DNA from 4 places in the Roseobacter cerffii genome. Region 2 is predicted to be linked to each of the others. Evidence: riboswitches for the same ligand, from Rfam matches in the RefSeq annotation. Region 2 holds a riboswitch; each other region holds the start of a gene.
What was found. A riboswitch is a leader RNA that binds a small molecule or an ion and turns the genes downstream of it on or off. The one in region 2 is predicted to bind cobalamin.

Region 1: it holds a riboswitch for cobalamin, as region 2 does, so the genes downstream of both, ACVC7O_RS22710 (energy-coupling factor ABC transporter permease) here and ACVC7O_RS22310 (aromatic ring-hydroxylating oxygenase subunit alpha) in region 2, are expected to answer to the same signal.
Region 3: it holds a riboswitch for cobalamin, as region 2 does, so the genes downstream of both, ACVC7O_RS01940 (DUF1636 family protein) here and ACVC7O_RS22310 (aromatic ring-hydroxylating oxygenase subunit alpha) in region 2, are expected to answer to the same signal.
Region 4: it holds a riboswitch for cobalamin, as region 2 does, so the genes downstream of both, ACVC7O_RS02005 (energy-coupling factor ABC transporter permease) here and ACVC7O_RS22310 (aromatic ring-hydroxylating oxygenase subunit alpha) in region 2, are expected to answer to the same signal.

What each region holds. Positions count from the first base shown of each region.
Region 1 is NZ_JBTBYJ010000004.1:66,340-70,545, forward strand. It holds gene ACVC7O_RS22695 (M23 family metallopeptidase) at 108-1,262, shown strand; gene ACVC7O_RS22700 (DUF411 domain-containing protein) at 1,266-1,721, shown strand; partial or broken gene lspA (signal peptidase II) at 1,806-2,293, shown strand; cobalamin riboswitch at 2,399-2,593, shown strand; gene ACVC7O_RS22710 (energy-coupling factor ABC transporter permease) at 2,640-3,317, shown strand; gene mntR (manganese-binding transcriptional regulator MntR) at 3,357-3,827, opposite strand; gene ACVC7O_RS22720 (cytochrome c peroxidase) at 3,920-4,206, shown strand, end outside.
Region 2 is NZ_JBTBYJ010000003.1:121,900-126,105, forward strand. It holds gene metH (methionine synthase) at 1-269, opposite strand, end outside; gene ACVC7O_RS22305 (homocysteine S-methyltransferase family protein) at 266-1,330, opposite strand; cobalamin riboswitch at 1,517-1,745, shown strand; gene ACVC7O_RS22310 (aromatic ring-hydroxylating oxygenase subunit alpha) at 1,865-3,094, shown strand; gene ACVC7O_RS22315 (2Fe-2S iron-sulfur cluster-binding protein) at 3,099-4,175, shown strand.
Region 3 is NZ_CM135757.1:400,289-404,494, forward strand. It holds gene ACVC7O_RS01925 (flotillin family protein) at 1-512, opposite strand, end outside; gene ACVC7O_RS01930 (YqiJ family protein) at 558-1,229, opposite strand; gene ACVC7O_RS01935 (helix-turn-helix domain-containing protein) at 1,383-1,832, shown strand; cobalamin riboswitch at 1,904-2,108, shown strand; gene ACVC7O_RS01940 (DUF1636 family protein) at 2,195-2,593, shown strand; gene cobW (cobalamin biosynthesis protein CobW) at 2,586-3,644, shown strand; gene cobN (cobaltochelatase subunit CobN) at 3,648-4,206, shown strand, end outside.
Region 4 is NZ_CM135757.1:413,768-417,973, reverse strand. It holds gene ACVC7O_RS02015 (metal ABC transporter substrate-binding protein) at 1-547, opposite strand, end outside; gene cobF (precorrin-6A synthase (deacetylating)) at 653-1,396, opposite strand; gene ACVC7O_RS02005 (energy-coupling factor ABC transporter permease) at 1,457-2,134, opposite strand; cobalamin riboswitch at 2,185-2,364, opposite strand; gene cobA (uroporphyrinogen-III C-methyltransferase) at 2,402-3,121, opposite strand; gene ACVC7O_RS01995 (cobyrinate a,c-diamide synthase) at 3,118-4,206, opposite strand, start outside.

The DNA.
Region 1 (4,206 bases), on a different replicon from region 2:
CTGCAACCACATGGTCACCACCCCAGCTCACGCTTCCCGCGCCTGTTGAAAGGGAAATACCGCAGTTTTCGCAACCACGGGCGGAGCCCGCAATACCAGTCCTGTCGATGCCACGTCTGGAGGTTGCGATGGCCGATACTTTCTTACCGACGATAGAACCTCCGCTCACCAACTGGTCACGCGAGATCGCCACCGGCGAGACGCTCGACATCGTTCTTGAAGAAGCAGGTCTTTCAGCGACCGATCGTACCGAGGTCGCTCTGGCTCTCGGCGCGGAATATGATCTGAGGCGACTTAGGCCGGGGCACTCGGTCACCGTTGTCTCGACGATGGACGGCAGCCCGCGCAGCGTCGCGCTCTCCGTCGAGGACGGTGTGCGGATCGAGGCGATCTTTGGCGAAGAGTTAGCCACGCAGGTCGTGACCCCGGATCCCGAGTTCATAACATTGGCCGGCGAAGCGGTGATCGACAGCTCGCTTTTCGCCGCGCTCGAAGACGCTCGAATGCCCGCCCGCTTCGCTGTCGATCTGGCACAGATGCTGGGTGGAACCGTTGACTTTCGTCGTGAGATGACCGGCGGAGAAACACTTCGGCTACTGTGGCGTGAGGCCCGTGTTGGCGAGGACAGGATCGGCCAGCCGGAACTGACCTTTGCATCGCTGGAGATCGGCGGCGCACTTTATGAGGTTGTCTGGCCGGAAAACGGAAGTGGTCAGGCCACGATCTACGTCGATGGCACCGTTCTCCGCGTTTTTGCACAGCCTGTCGAAGGGGCGCGATTAAGCTCGGTATTTGGCCGCCGTACGCACCCGGTCTACGGCAATGTCCGGATGCACACAGGTGTCGATTTCGCGGCGGCAAGCGGAACGCCGGTTCGAGCGACGGCACCGGGACGGGTCAGCTTTATCGGCTGGCGGGGCGGCTATGGTCGCGTAGTCGAAATCGCCCACGGCTCGGACACCATGACTCGCTATGCGCATCTCAGCGCCGTGCCGGAGGGTCTGGCACAAGGCCAACGCGTTGCAGCGGGGGATGTGATCGGCCGCGTCGGCGCGACTGGCACGGCGACAGGTCCGAACCTGCACTACGAAGTCCTCGTGGATGGGCGCCCTACTGACCCCCTCTCTGACGACAGACTTGCCGAAGCGGCTGAGAGCGAAGCGGATGATACAGCCGCGCGATTGCGTCTGGCCGAGGCGCGCGCGCTTCTGAATGAAAACCTCGGCAGCGAGATTGCCGAAACGACAACCGAAAGGCTCTGACCCATGAAACGCATGACCCAAGCTCTTGCCATCACGCTCGCCCTGTTACCAGCGGCGCAGGCTCTCGCGGAGGCAACCCCAATTGACGTCCGCAAGACCAATGGATGCGGTTGCTGTTTGTCCTGGATGAATCATCTCGAAGAGAACGGCTTCGCACCAACAGGTCAGGACATGTTTGGTGGCCTTCTCGTTCGCTTCAAGCTCGACAACGGAGTTCCGCAGCGCATGGTCTCCTGCCACACCGCGCTCGTCGAAGGTTACGTGATCGAAGGCCATGTCCCGGCCGCTGACATCCACCGCCTTCTCAATGAGCGACCGGACGCCGTCGGCCTCGCCGTTCCGGGGATGCCCTATGGCTCGCCCGGCATGGGGCCAGAAGACGACCGCGAGGCCTACGACGTATACTTGATCCACGAGGATGGTTCGACTTCGGTCTATGCGAGCTATCCAGAAAGCTGAGCACGTTCAGGATGGGTCATATGTGTCTGACAATCCACGGCGCAAACTTCGCGCTGATTGCCGACGTCTGGGTTGGGTGACGCAATGCGTGCGTTCAAAGGAGAACCAGCCATCGGGGTCCTTGCCGCCCTCATAGCTTTCGTGGTCGATCAGGTCACGAAGGCTATCGTCGTATCAAATGCGAGCGTCTTGAATGCCGGGGTGTCGGTGGTCCCAGGGTTCGATCTTAGTTCCACCGCAACGATGGCGTGACCTTTGGACTTCTCGGAGGTGCGCCGTGGTGGAGCCTTGTGGTCCTTGCACTCGCCATCTGTGCTTGGCTCGCTGCCATGATGCTTCGCACACGGAACCGCATCGAAGCAATTGCCTACGGTTCGATCATCGGAGGCGCGCTCGGCAATGTTGTGGACCGCCTCAGGTTCCGGGCCGTGACGGATTTCCTCGATTTCTACCTTGGCTCCGCGCACTGGCCGGCCTTCAACATGGCGGACATTTTTGTAGTCGGCGGTGTCGGGTTGCTTCTGCTCGCGCCGATGTTGTGGAATGGGTGTCGGACCGAACCGCGGAGGTGATTTGACGGCAGTCTATTGACTGGACGGTGTCAAACTTTCGCTATGCTCTGGTTCGAAAAATTGAAGTCCAAGAGAGCCGCTCCATTGACGAAGCCAATGAATTTGTGCCTAGCTATTTTTCGCGGTGATCGAGTGTTTAGGGCGCTCGATTGAAAAGGGAACGGGGTGAGAAACCTCGGCTGCCCCTGCAACTGTAAGCGGCGAGCAAGCCCGAAACTGCACCACTGACACATGTGTTGGGAAGGTCCGGGGGCGCGTTGAACCGCGAGCCAGGAGACCTGCCGCCAACGCAACGCCGAAAGTTCGGCACTAAATGTCGTCAGGAAGGACGGCAAGGAGACTTGATATGCACATTGAACCCGGCGTCGTGGACGGCGCAAAAATGGTCCTCGCTTATGGCACAGCAGCCGCTGCAGGGGGTTACTCCCTCAAACTTGCAGCCGACGACCTGAAATCACACTCGGCTGTCTCATTTGGCGTCCGCAGCGTTCTTGCTGTCGCAGCGGTTTTTCTGTTTTTCGAAGTCTTCCCGCACTTTGCCGTTGGCATCTCGGAAGTTCACTTCATTCTAGGGACAACTATTCTGCTACTTCTTGGCGCTGGACCAGCAGCGGTCGGCTTAGCAGGCGGTTTGCTAGTCCAAGGTATGTTCTTCGCGCCAACCGACATGCCCATGTTCTTTGTCAACGTCACCACGTTGCTCTTCCCGCTCTTCGCCATTGACGCTTTGGCCAAGCGCATCATTCCGGAACAGAAGGCTTTTGTTGACTGCAACTACAGTGAAGTCCTCAAGCTGTCTTTCGCCTACCAAGGTGGCGTGATCGCATGGGTCGCTTTCTGGGCACTATATGGTCAGGGCTTTGGTGCTGAAAACATGTCTGCTGTGGCCAGCTTCGGAGCGGCCTATTTGCTCGTTGTGCTGGTGGAACCAGTGGCTGACTTGGCCGTCCTTGCGGGAGCAAAATTGCTGCGCGACACCAAGCAACGCGGTCTGTTCACACAACGGTTGTTTAGTCCAGCGTAACCCTAAATGAAAATCCTGCGGCTGGTCGACTGACCAGCCTCAGCCTTCTTGGGTAGTATTGCCAATAGCTTTTTCGAAGGCAGCCAGCGTTTCGTCGCTCACATGATGTTCGATGCCTTCCGCATCACGTTCTGCAGTTTCCTCGTCGATTCCGAGGCTTAGAAGGAATGCAACCACAATCCGGTGCCGTCTACGACAGGCCTCGGCCAACGCCCGGCCCTGCTCAGTCAGAAAAATTGCGCGGTAGCGCTCACGCTGCACCAAACCTGCCGATTTCAATCGCGAGATGTTCTTCGTGACGGTTGGGGGCTTCACACCCAATCGTTCGGCAATTTCGACAGGACGCGCTTCTCCTCGGGTTTCAATCAACTCCGCAATCAGCTCGACGTAATCCTCTGCCATCTCGCTTTCATGCGCTTGGCGCACGATCGCAAAACCTTCCGCCTGCGCTTCCGGAGCCCGTTCCACGGGTTGAATGGTTTCACTGTCATGTGATTGCGGCTTCGTCATATCCGGACTTTGCCTTCTCCCTGAACAATTGACAACTTGTTTGCTTTGGGTAGATAATTTAGACACGGCTAACTTTTAGACTGGAGGCCATAGTGATTGGAAAGTTCTTTGGCTTGCTGGCTGCGGCGTGGATTGGTGTAATCGGCGCACTTGGGCCAGCCCATGCAACGCCGGCAAGGGAAGCCCCTTGGTTGCCAGAGGCGGCCGCTTACCGGCTCACGCTGTTTCTGGGCAATCTGGAGCCAATCCCCTGGGGCCAGGTCGAAGCTGCCTGGTCCGATCCATATCACAACTCAGAGTTTCCCTTGGGCGCGCTTGCATGGTTGAACGCGAAGAGTGACATCGGTGCGGAACCCGTGCTGGACGCGATTGCGCGACG
Region 2 (4,206 bases):
GGCTCTGACGCGATCAGGTTCAGGAACTCGATCATCGCCTGTCTGCTGTCGATCAGCCCCTCGTCCATGTTCACATCAATGATCTGCGCGCCGTTCTCAACCTGATCCCGCGCGACCTCTAAGGCGGTCGCATAATCGCGGTTCACGATCAGTTTGCGGAACCGGGCGGAGCCCGTGACATTCGTCCGCTCGCCCACGTTCACGAAGGGGATGTCCTGGGTCAGCACAAAGGGCTCTAGGCCCGAAAGGCGCAGGTATCGTTCCGTCATGCGGCGACCTTGCCCGCAATGGATCGTGGGTCGAACGGGGCCACAGCCTCGGCAATCGCGCGGATATGATCGGGCGTCGTGCCACAGCAACCGCCCACAACATTAACGATTCCATCGCGGGCAAAGTCTTCAACCTGCGCGGCGGTCTGATCTGGCGTCTCATCATAGGCGCCAAAGGCGTTTGGCAGGCCGGCGTTGGGATAGGCACAGGTCAATGACGTCGCGACGCCCGCGATCTCGGCCATATGGGGGCGCATCGCCTCGGCTCCAAGCGCGCAGTTCAGGCCGACTGTGAACGGACGTGCGTGGGCAACGGAATGCCAAAATGCGGTTGGTGTTTGCCCCGAGAGCGTCCGGCCCGAAGCATCGGTGATGGTTCCCGAAATCATGATGGGCAGGCGCTTGCCTGCCCGCGTGAAGGCCTCAAATGCGGCGAAAATCGCGGCCTTGGCGTTCAGCGTGTCAAAGATCGTCTCGATCAGGATGAGGTCAGACCCACCTGCAATCAGCCCGTCGATCTGCTGACCATAGGCGATGCGCAGATCATCGAAGCTGACGGCCCGGAAGCCGGGGTCATTGACATCTGGGCTGATGCTGGCCGTGCGATTGGTTGGCCCAACAGCACCGGCGACAAAACGTGGCTTTCCGTCCTCTGCTGTTGCCCGGTCCGCCGCGCGGCGAGCTACCTGCGCACCGGCGACGTTCAGATCATGGACCGCATCCTCCATGCCGTAGTCAGCCTGGGCGATCGTTGTGGCGGAGAATGTGTTGGTCTCAAGGATATCCGCCCCAGCCATCGCAAAAGTGTACTGAATATCTTCGACCGCCTGTGGCTGCGTCAAAACCAGCAGATCGTTGTTTCCCTGCTGCGGGTGATCAGGATGGTAGTGATGACGGCAACCGGGCCCGTGAATGTGGCCATGGGCCGTGAAGTCATCCTCGGTCATGCCGAGGGTCTGGATCATTGTGCCCATGGCCCCATCGAGGATCAGGATCCGTTCCGCTGCGAGTGTACAGAGCGTGGCTAGCGCGGGCGTTTCGGGTAGGGTGAAATTCAACATGAGACAGAAAACCAATTGGATTGATCGACAGAAAAGATAATCTCGGTAAGACTTGAGGTAAAATGATAGTTAGGCGGAATTATTATGAGCTCGATTCATGTGGGGGCTTGTCTGATTGGCAAAGTACGGAATTCGCGATTGTATCAACCGGTGTCGTTTTCTGGGCAGTCGGGCACCGATCCGTGACCTACTCAGATAGGGCAAGGTGCCGGCCCCTGAGATTCGCGTCGAGCGAGCCTAAGGGATCGGAGAATTGGGAAGCCGGTGAAAATCCGGCACTGCCCCCGCAACGGTAATCGCGTTGTAAGGGGCGCAACGAAGACCACTGGGGTGGAGGAGCCCCGGGAAGGTGTTGCGCCTTGGCCCGCTTGGGTCGCGCCAAAGTCCGGAAACCAGCCTTCGCATGAACGTCAAACCGCGGGCGGCGGTGCGGGCGAAGGTATGGGCCGGCTCCTCTCTTTTGTCGGCCTTGGTCTGTCGTTCGTGCTGTCCTCTCGCTCCAGCATGCCGCGGGGCGCGGCAGGAGGCCAAGATATGCACACCATTCCGATCAGCGAATTGCTGGTGCGGCGCAAGCCGGGCTATGCGCTTGAACAGGCATTCTACACCGACCCGGACGTGTTCCGGACGGATATGGAGACGATATTCTACCGGGACTGGCTCTTTGTCGCGCCGACCTGTGATCTTCCGAAACCCGGAAGTTACATCACCCACCAGGTGGGCGATTACGGCGTGATCGTCGTGCGTGGTCAGGATGGCGCCATCCGTGCTTTTCACAATTCATGCCGCCACCGTGGGTCGGTTCTGTGCAAGGCTGCGAAGGGCACGAACCCCAAGATCGTCTGCCCCTACCACCAGTGGACTTATGAACTTGATGGGCGGCTCCTCTGGGCGCGCGACATGGGCGAAGACTTCGACGCGAGCCAACATGGACTGAAACCGGTGCATTGCCGCGAACTCGCGGGGCTCGTCTACATTTGTCTGGCCTCTGTTGCGCCGGATTTCGACGCCTTCGCAGACATGGCCGCACCGTACCTGGCGGTGCACGACCTGAGCGACGCCAAAGTCGCACATGAAACAACCATTATCGAGAACGGCAACTGGAAGCTCGTGTGGGAGAACAACCGTGAATGCTACCATTGCGGCGGCAACCATCCTGGCCTTTGCCGGTCTTTCACCGATGATCCGACCATCACGGGCATTGAGGAAGGGGTGAGCCCACCGCATCTGCAGGCGCATTTCGAAAAGATGGAGGCGCAGGGATATCCGTCGCAGTTCCGCATGTCGGAGGATTTGCAATACCGCCTTGCACGGATGCCGCTTCTGCCGGGGGCGAAAAGTTTCACGATGGACCTCAAGCCCGCCACCGCCAAAATCCTCGGTCGGGTGCGCGACGATACTGCGGGGACACTTCTCAAGTACCACTACCCGACGACCTGGAACCACTTCCTGCCGGATCATTCAATCGTCTTCCGGGTCACGCCCCTGACGCCGACGACCACAGAAGTCACGACGAAATGGCTGGTGCACAAAGACGCGGTCGAAGGCGTGGACTATGACCTCAAGCGCCTGACCGAGGTGTGGATCGCGACCAATGACGAAGACCGCCAAGTGGTCGAGGACAATCAGAAAGGGATCAATTCGCCCGCCTACGAGCCGGGCCCTTATTCGCCGATCCACGAGACCGGCGTTATGGGTTTCGTCGATTGGTATTACAACACGATGACCAAGCGGCTCGACCCCGTTGCCGTTGCGGCGGAGTAGTCCCATGAATGACATGTCCGGCGTTCCAGCCCGCGCCATCTGGTCGGATGACGAGATGCTCGAGTGCGTCTCGGTCATTCCAGAGGTGCCGAATACAGCGACCTTCACGTTCCGAGCCCCGTCCGGCGCGCTTTTCGATTTCTTGCCCGGGCAGTTTCTGACGCTGGAGATCCCTGCGCCCGGCGGGACCGTGCTTCGCACCTACACGATCTCCTCCTCACCCTCGCGGCCCCGGTCGATCTCCATCACGGCAAAGGCGCAGGACGACAGTATCGGGACGCGCTGGATGCTCGAAAATCTGGCGCCCGGTGTGCAAATCAAGGCGCTCGGGCCGGCCGGGCTGTTTTCCCATCTGAACCACGCGGCCGAGAAATACCTCTTTATCTCCGCCGGGTCCGGCATCACGCCCATGATGTCGATGACCACCTTCATGTTCGATCTCGGCAGCGAGCCCGATATCGTCTTCGTCAATTGCGCGCGCAGGCCAGGCGAGATCATCTTCCGTGAACGGCTCGAACACATGGCGTCCCGTGTCCCGGGCATCGACCTGAAATGGGTGGTCGAGACGCCGGACCGCTACGCGCCTTGGACGGGGTACCAGGGCCAGTTTAATCAGCTCATGTTAGGGCTAATGGCCCCGGATTACCTTGAGCGAGAGGTGTTCTGCTGTGGGCCTGAACCCTTCATGCAGGCCGTCCGCGATGCCCTCCAGGGCTTGGGCTACGACATGGACCGATACCATCAGGAGAGCTTCCACGCCCCGGTGGAAATCGAAGCAGATGCTCCCGCGCTGGATGATGTGGTCCCGGACGAAGACACCCGGGCAGAGGTCACATTCTCCGCCTCAGGCTTGACCGCAAAGGTCACAGAGACAGAAACCATTTTGGCGGCGGCCAAGGCCAATGGGCTCAACATCCCTTCGGGATGCACATTTGGCGTTTGCGGGACATGCAAGATCCGCAAGACACACGGCGAGGTCCACATGGTGCACAATGGCGGCATCTCGGATGACGACATCGCCGAGGGGTACATCCTCGCCTGCTGTTCCAACCCCATTGGCAAGGTGTCGGTCGATGTGTGAGATTGCGACCTGACCATAATGGAGAGCCCTC
Region 3 (4,206 bases), on a different replicon from region 2:
CCGTTCTTCAACAGGTCTTCCGAGATCGCGTTCTGCACCTCCTGCACAAAGCTCGCACGGTTCTCGTGCAGCTCGTCCATCGTCATCTGCGCCGCAACAGCGCGCAGGCCATCGACCAGTTTGCCTTCGATCATCTCGCGCAGCTGATCCACATGGAAGGTCCGGTCCCCCAGCGTCTGCGCGGCGCGGGAGATTCCGTCTTCGGTTGCATTCACCGAGACGTAAAACTCTACGCCCACATCAACCCGCATCCGGTCCTTGGTGATCAATGATTGATCGTTGATACGCGCAACTTCGAGGCGCAGGGTCTTCATGTTGACCTTGGCGATCTCATGCAAGAAGGGGATGACGATCACACCGCCATCCATGATCACCTTGCGACCGCTGGAACCGGTACGGACAAGGCTCGTCTCGCGCGTGGCGCGCTTGTAAAGCCGGGCGGCGATCAGGCCGATGAAAAGAAGCAGGCCAACGACGACGGCTGCAATGGTCAGGATAGCGTTTAAGGGCATTCGAAACTCCTCTCGTTGAGAAAACTGGGTAAGTCTGGCGGGCGGTCAGATCACGAAGAACTGGTCGCCGCGTTTGCGGATCAGGGTGACATCGCTGCCTTGCGGAAAGACGCCGTCGTCATAAAGCGGCTCGACCCGCAGGTAGTGGGTGTTGCCAAAGCGATCCTTGATCTTGGCTTCGGCAGGCTTTCCGCGCGCGGCGGTGCCTTGCGTGATCGTACCACGATGCCCGCCCAGGAACCGACGGCGCATGGCGCTTGTCTCGGTTTTCGGCATGATTGCGGCCACCCAACCGGTGATAAACCGTGTCAGCGTCACCGCAGGGACCAGCGCTACGGCCGTCGCGACCAGCATGGGCACAGCGATCCCGAAGGCGCTCAAAACGACCGATTGCAGGACCAGGCCGGACAGGCCGAACATGGTCAGAAAGCAAACCAGCCATATTAGAAAGGGCACCTCGCCAACACCCAACCAGCCGAGGAGCCCCGACGGACCAGACACTTCGGTCTCGACCAAATCCGCCGCATCGGCGTCGATGTCGAGCGACAGATCGAAATCCGCATCCATATCCACATCGACATCGGGTGCATCAGCCCCGATCCCCAGGACACTGCTGCCGAGCAGAAGGCTCAGAATTTCCAGCAAAAACAGGGCCAAAACAATCGCTAGAGCACTTGCAAAGGGCAAGGACTGCGGGTTGAGAAATACGTCCAGCATAGTCATCCTTTCTGCTCTCACATAAGCACTTCTTCACGAAAATGTTAGAGATAAATGTGCATATGGTGAAATTTTATTCACTTTAGTTGAAACATTGCAGAAATTTGCCTATCTATGCCCGGTCATCTCACGCAATGCACCCTGGGGCGCCCCATGCCGGATTTCATGCGACGTCGAAGACTGGCGCGATTTCTTAATCGCAGCGCGGATCGCGTTGGCGATCTCGATCCGCCCGAACGGGGCTGGATTTCCACGTTGAGGCAGGCGCTGTCGATGTCGGCCGAGGATGTGGCCGCGCGCAAGGGGGTCAGCCGCAACGCCGTCTATCAGGCGGAACGCAGCGAAAAGGAAGGGTCGATCTCGCTCAAGCAGATGGACCGCCTCGCACGCGCCATGGGCGGGCGCTTCGTCTACGCCATCGTGCCGGACAAACCCGTCGAGGCGATCAAATACGATCAGGCGCTGCAAAAGGCGCGCCTGCAGTCACAGTCCGAGACCGGTTTTGACGATATGCCAACAGAAGAGCAGCAGGACTGGATCGAAGACTACGCCGCACAGCTCATGCAGGACATGCCGCCCGATTTCTGGTCTCTTCCGAAGTAACCCGTCTGACCGACGGCAACCTCCCCGAAACCCCACGTCGGGTTGCGCTTGACAAGGCGCGCCGATCTAAAGCAACTGCTTGGTGCGCTGGTGCTTGGGCTTGCCTGAGTGAAAAGGGAATGTGCAGCCGCGATCCGGCAAAGCACAGCCGCCCCCGCGACCGTGAACGGAAAGGGCTGCCAAGGCCACTGGAGCATCGCTCCGGGAAGGTGGGCAGACCGCAGGCAAATGCCGAGATTCGTGAGCCGGGAGACCTGCCAGCGCGATGCGAAAACCGGACGGGGTGTTCCGGTGACGAGACACGCGCCCAAGGGCCTCTCTCGCCATCTGACCCGCGTCCCATGACAGATGGGACATGGACTATGACAACCAAGGCAATTGAGCCTGCGCCACCACCAACCGAACTGCTGGTCTGCATCAAATGTCGGCGCGGGCAGGATATCCCCGAGGATGACCGCCGCCCGGGCCAGCGGCTCTATGACACGCTGGCCGCCAACACGCTGCCCGATGGCATCCGCCTCACCGCCGTGGAATGCCTGCAGAACTGCGACCATGGCTGCACCATCGCTCTGCGCGGCGGTGATCGCTGGACGTATATCTACGGAAACATCGATGAAGTGTCGCATCCGGACGTGCTGCTCGACGGGGCGGCGCGCTACAACGCCACGCAAGACGGTTTGATCCCGTGGCGCGAGCGCCCGGAGCACTTTAAACGCAACTGCATCGCGCGCATCCCGCCGCTGGAGACGACCCATGACTGATCTTGCAAAACTTCCCGTCACCGTGATCACCGGCTTTCTGGGTTCGGGCAAAACCACGCTGATCTCGCAGCTCATGCAGAACCCCGGCGGCAAGCGCCTAGCGGTCGTTGTGAACGAGTTTGGCGATGTGGGCGTCGATGGCGACATTCTGAAAAACTGCGCCATCCCCGATTGCCCGGCGGAAAACATCATGGAGCTGGCCAATGGCTGCATCTGCTGCACCGTGGCCGATGATTTCATCCCCACCATCGAGGCGCTCATGGCACTCGAGCCGCGCCCCGACCACATCCTAATCGAAACCTCAGGCTTGGCCCTGCCAAAGCCCTTGCTGAAAGCCTTCGACTGGCCGGATATCCGCTCCAAGATCACCGTCGATGGTGTGATCGCATTAGCCGATGCCGAGGCCGTGGCCTCTGGTCGTTTCGCCCCGGATGTGGCCGCTGTGGACAAGCAGCGCGAAGCCGACGAGAGCATCGACCACGAAACCCCGCTGTCCGAGGTCTTCGAAGACCAGATCTCCTGCGCCGACATCATCCTTCTGACCAAGCCTGATCTTGCAGGCCCAGACGGTGTGGCGAAGGCCAAAGCGATCATCGCTGCCGAAGCCCCGCGCCCACTGCCCGTGGTCGAGGTGGCTGAAGGCATGGTCGATCCCCGCGTGATCCTCGGGCTCGAGGCCGCCGCGGAAGACGATATGGACGCGCGACCCAGCCACCACGACGCCCCCCATGATCACGACCACGAGGACTTCGACAGCATTGTCGTCGACATCCCCGAACTCGCAGAGCCGGCGGACCTCGTCCGCGCCGTGGAAACCCTCGCCGACGCGCACAACATCCTGCGGGTGAAGGGCTATGCCGCCGTTGCGGGTAAACCGATGCGCCTGCTGGTCCAGGCGGTCGGCGCGCGGGTGCGGCATCAGTACGACCGCCCCTGGCAGCCGGGTGAGGCGCGGCAGGGCCGTCTCGTGGTCATCGCCGAACATGACGACATCAACCGCGCCACCATCGAAGCGGTGCTGGGCGTGCACGCGCCCGAACCCGCCGAGTAGGCCATGCACGTCGTCTTCCGCGAAAGCCACGGTCTGGAAGAGACCGAGACGCCCACCGATCTGGGGCAGACGCCCGCAGATCTGGTGGTGCTCTCGTTTTCCGACAGCGACCTGGGCGCTTTCGCGGAAGCCTGGCGGCGTGGCGGCGGGCCCGAAGGCAAGCTGCCCACGCTCCGCCTTGCCAATCTCGCCGCTCTGAAACACCCGCTCTCCGTCGACACCTATGTGGAGCAAACGCTGGAGGGCGCGAAAGGTATCCTCATTCGCCTCATCGGCGGCGTACCTTATTGGTCCTACGGGCTGCAGCAGGTGCGTGCGTTGGCGGAGCGCAAAGGCATTGCGCTCGCCGTACTGCCCGCCGATGGACGCATGGACACGCGGCTTGACGACCATGCGACCCTGCCGGTCTCGACCCTGCGCCGCCTGTCGCATCTCTGCGACACCGGCGGTGTGGTAGCGGCGCAAGCGGCACTGGCACAAATGGCGCTGGCCGCCGGGCTCTACGCTGGGCCCGTTCGCGGCGCCAAGTCCCTGCCGCTGGTTGGCACCTGGACGCCTGAGC
Region 4 (4,206 bases), on a different replicon from region 2:
GGATCTCCGCAACGGCTGCGCGAAGGGGTTCGATGGTCTCGCGCAGCGCGTCTTTATAGGCCGCGCCGTTCTGCTCGTATGTTTCGGCGTTGTCCGGGTCGGTCTCGACAAAAGCAGCAACGATATTGTCGATGTAGATCAGCGCGTTATCCAAGCCCATCCAGGCGTGAGGGTTGGGTTTGCCCTCATAGGATCCGGAAGCAATCGGAATCGGGTCGATGCCATCCGTAAGCGTCACCGACGGGATATCCTCCATGTTGGAGAGGAACTGCTCAAACCACAGCTCAAGGTTCATGCCGTTCCAGAGGATCAGATCTGCATCCGAGGCCCGCACGATATCCTGCGGCGTCGGCTCGTATCCGTGGATCTCGGCGCCCGGCTTGGTGATCGAGACCACCTCGGCCGCATCGCCCGCAACGTTTGATGCCATATCGGCCAGAACGGTAAAGGTGGTGACCACCTTCATCTTCTCATCCGCGGCGACTGCGGTCGCCAGAACCGCGGCAAGCGCCGCGACGGACGTTGATTGCATCACTCTTCTTAGCATCAGACTCTCCATGACATAGACAGCTCTTGCCACCTGTAAATGCAAATCACTCGCAACTGTCAAGTAATTTGAGAATGATTCTCAAGTTCTCAACGCACAATCTGTTCAGTTCGTGGTTTTGCTGAGCAGATAGGTGTCCATGATCCACCCATGCCGCGCCCGAGCAGCAGCGCGGGCATCGAGGATCTTGTCCGTGACCTCTGCCAACGGACCCGCCGCGATAATCTGTTCCGGCATGCCCAGGTAGGCGCCCCACCAGATCGTGAGGTTGGGCTCTGTCAGCTCCTGAAAACTTGCTTCGCCATCGAGCATGACCACAAGACGATCTATGCCCTCGGGCCATCCTGCATCGCGCAGGCGGCGCCCGGTGGTGATCTGGATCGGCCCATTCACGTCGTTGAGCGGGATCGCATGAGCTGCGGTCAGAGCCTGTATCGCCATAATACCCGGCACCACACGGATGGTGGGCGGTGGGATCAAACGTCCGGCGATGCGCAACGTGCTGTCATAGAGCGACGGATCGCCCCAGACCAGCAGGGCCACAGGCCCATCCGAACCCGCCTGATCAGCCGTCTGGGCCCACCGCACCGCGATCTCATCATGCCACCGCGTCACGCGCTCCTCGTAGGGCAAGGCGGGATCGCGTTCGGGGTAGTCGAACTGGAGGACCTGCGCGGTCGAGCCTGCAGCTTCGATGATGCGATAGCGCAGCTCGGCCAGATCATCTTTGCCAGAGCCCTTGTGTGGTACGAGGATTGTCCGCGCCTCGCGGATGGCCTGCAATCCTTCACCCGTCACGTGATGCGGTGACCCGGTGCCGATACCAATCAGCCAGAGCTCAGTGATCATATTGTCACCCACAAGAAAGCCCGGACCACATCGCAGGGTCCGGGCCGCGCCTTACCTAGATTACGCGCCTTCGTAGAGACGCGCTGTGAACAGACCCTCGACTTTGCCCGACCGAAGCGCCTTGGCGCCCGCAAGCACCGCCAGATCGGCAATTGGTTCGATCAGGATCACCAGAAGATACGCAATTCCGAAGGTCCAGACCGACTGGACCGTCTCGGCACCGAATCCCTGGCCATAGAACGCCCAGAACGCGACCCAGGCCACAACGCCACCCTGATACATGGCGGACAGCTTGAAGACGTCAGCATAGGCCAGATCGACATAGGCCCGATCCGCCGGGATGAACCGCTGCGCCAAAGCCGAAATGGCGAAGAGCGGCACCAGCAAAGTCGTGACGTTGACGAAATACATCGGCAGATCGCTCGGTGCGAAGAAAGCCCCCTGAATCAGGAGGCCAAGCGCAAGGCCGAGCGCGGCCGGCGCCGCACCCATCAGCAAGAAGAGCGTGGTGCCAAGAATGAAGTGCACCTCGGAGACACCCACCGGGAAATGCGGCAACACCTCGAAAAAGATGAAGGTGCCGAGGGCGGCCAAAACGGTCCGCACCGCGAATGAGCCGGCACTGTGGATCTTGAGGTCGTGGAGTGCGAGTTTGGCGGTATAGCCCGCAGCCCCTGCAGCGGTTGCATAGGCAAAGGCCATCTTGGCCCCATCGACGACGCCGGGTTCGATATGCATGATTGATCCTTTCTGTCCCGCCCCTCCGGCGGATAAATATCCGTGATCACACGGGTTTGAGCTTTACGGCAGGTCTCCTGACTTGCGGGTCGAGGCGCTGCGGTCCTTCCCAGCCAAGAGGCCAGTGGATCATCCGGAGCGCTCACCGCTTACAGTTGCGGGGGCAGTCTGAGACTTTCACTCAGTTCCCTTTTCAGCCACAAGTCGTGGCACCGTGCTTCAGTCGTATCCTTGATCTGCGCGCGCGGACAAGCGCAAAAGCGACGTTCAACTCTCGGCGAACGGCCCGTAGAGGATCAACGCTGGCTGGTCGCTGATTTCGCGGTCCAATTGCGCAGCCAGCTTAGAAACGGTGGTGCGCCGGATGCTCTGATCCGGTGTGCTGACGCTTTCGGCAAGGATCGCGGGGGTGTCGCCGGGCAGACCCCGTGCAGCAAGGGCATCGAGCAGCCTTGGAAAGGTTCGCTTGCCCATGAAGACAACGGTCGAGGCTGTGGGGTCTGCGAGGGCGTTGAGGTCGAGATCTTGCGGCAATTGCCCGCTGACATCGTGCCCCGTGACGAACTGCACCCGGCGCGCCGTCAGCCGGCGTGTAAGCGGGATACCCGCCGCAGCCGCAGCGGCACAGGCCGACGGGATGCCGGGGATGATCTCGTAGGGGACGCCAGCCTCGCGCAGGGCCACCAACTCCTCCTCCAGCCGCCCAAAGAGCCCGCTGTCGCCCGATTTCAGCCGCACCACGCGCTGGTCCATCTCGGCATATTCCACCAGCAGGCGGCTGACATGGTGCTGTTTCGGCGAGGGGCGCCCTGCCCGCTTCCCAACCCCCACCAGATCGGCCCCGGAGCGGGCATGGCTGAGGATCGGCCCGGAGGAGAGATCGTCGAACAGCACTGCGTCGGCCCGTTTCAGACGATCCACGGCTTTCAACGTCAACAGCTCAGGATCGCCCGGTCCCGAGCCCACAAAGCTGACGAAACCGGTCACGCCTGCTCCTCGGCGGTGATCAGGTGGAAGAAGGTGCCGGTCACATTGCCGAGGCGAGAGCCGGTTTCCGGCACAGGGTTTCCATCGGCATCCACGACGTCGGCCAGCGGCGCGTCGGGCTGATCGAGGATGGTCGAGTAGTGAAACTCGTGCCCGCGCAGAGCTGCGCCAGGTTGATGGCCGGGCAAGCCAGCGTGCAACACAGCCCGGCGGTAGCCGAGGTGAAATTTCCGCTTTTCAAAGCTGGTCACGAGCCCAAGCAGACCCGCCATCTCGTGCCGCGTGCCCTCCTTGTCGATGAGCGCCTGCCCCAGCGCCATGTAGCCACCGCACTCGCCATGCACCGGTTTGCTTGCAGCATGCGCCCGCAGACCTGCTTTGAACCGCGTCGCGGCTGCCAGGGTCGCACCGTGCAACTCTGGGTATCCGCCGGGCAGCCAGACAAGATCCGCAGCAGGGTCCGGCTCCTCGTCAGCCAAGGGTGAAAACGGCACAACCTCCGCCCCCGCGCGGCGCCACCCCTCCAGAACATGCGGGTAGGTGAAGGAAAATGCCGCATCCTGCGCCAGGGCGATGCGCTGCGCGGGTGGCTCTGGTAAATCCGCTCCCGATACGGCTGCGGCCCCGCCTCGCGCGGCCTGCCGGATCGCCGCAACATCGACATGCGCGCGCAGAAACTCGGCGTACCCCGCAATGGCCGCATCGAGATCGGGATGCTCAACCGCCTGGATCAGGCCGAGATGCCGCTCGGGCAATGTCAGATCTCCACGGCGCGGCAGGACGCCCAGCACCTTAAGCCCCGCGTTCTCCATCCCCAGCCGCGCGAGACGCTCGTGGCGCGGAGAGGCACATCGGTTCAGGATCACGCCCGCGAAGGGCACATCGGGGTTGTAGGTCTGAAAACCCAAGGCGGTCGCCGCCGCCGATTGCGCCTGCCCGCTCACATCAACGATCAGAACCACAGGCCAGCCCATGCGTTGCGCCGTCTCCGCGCTGCTGCCAAAACCGGACTGACCGCGCGTGGCCACACCGTCATAGAGCCCCATGGACCCTTCGGCGACACAAAGCTCGGCGCCGTCCGCCTC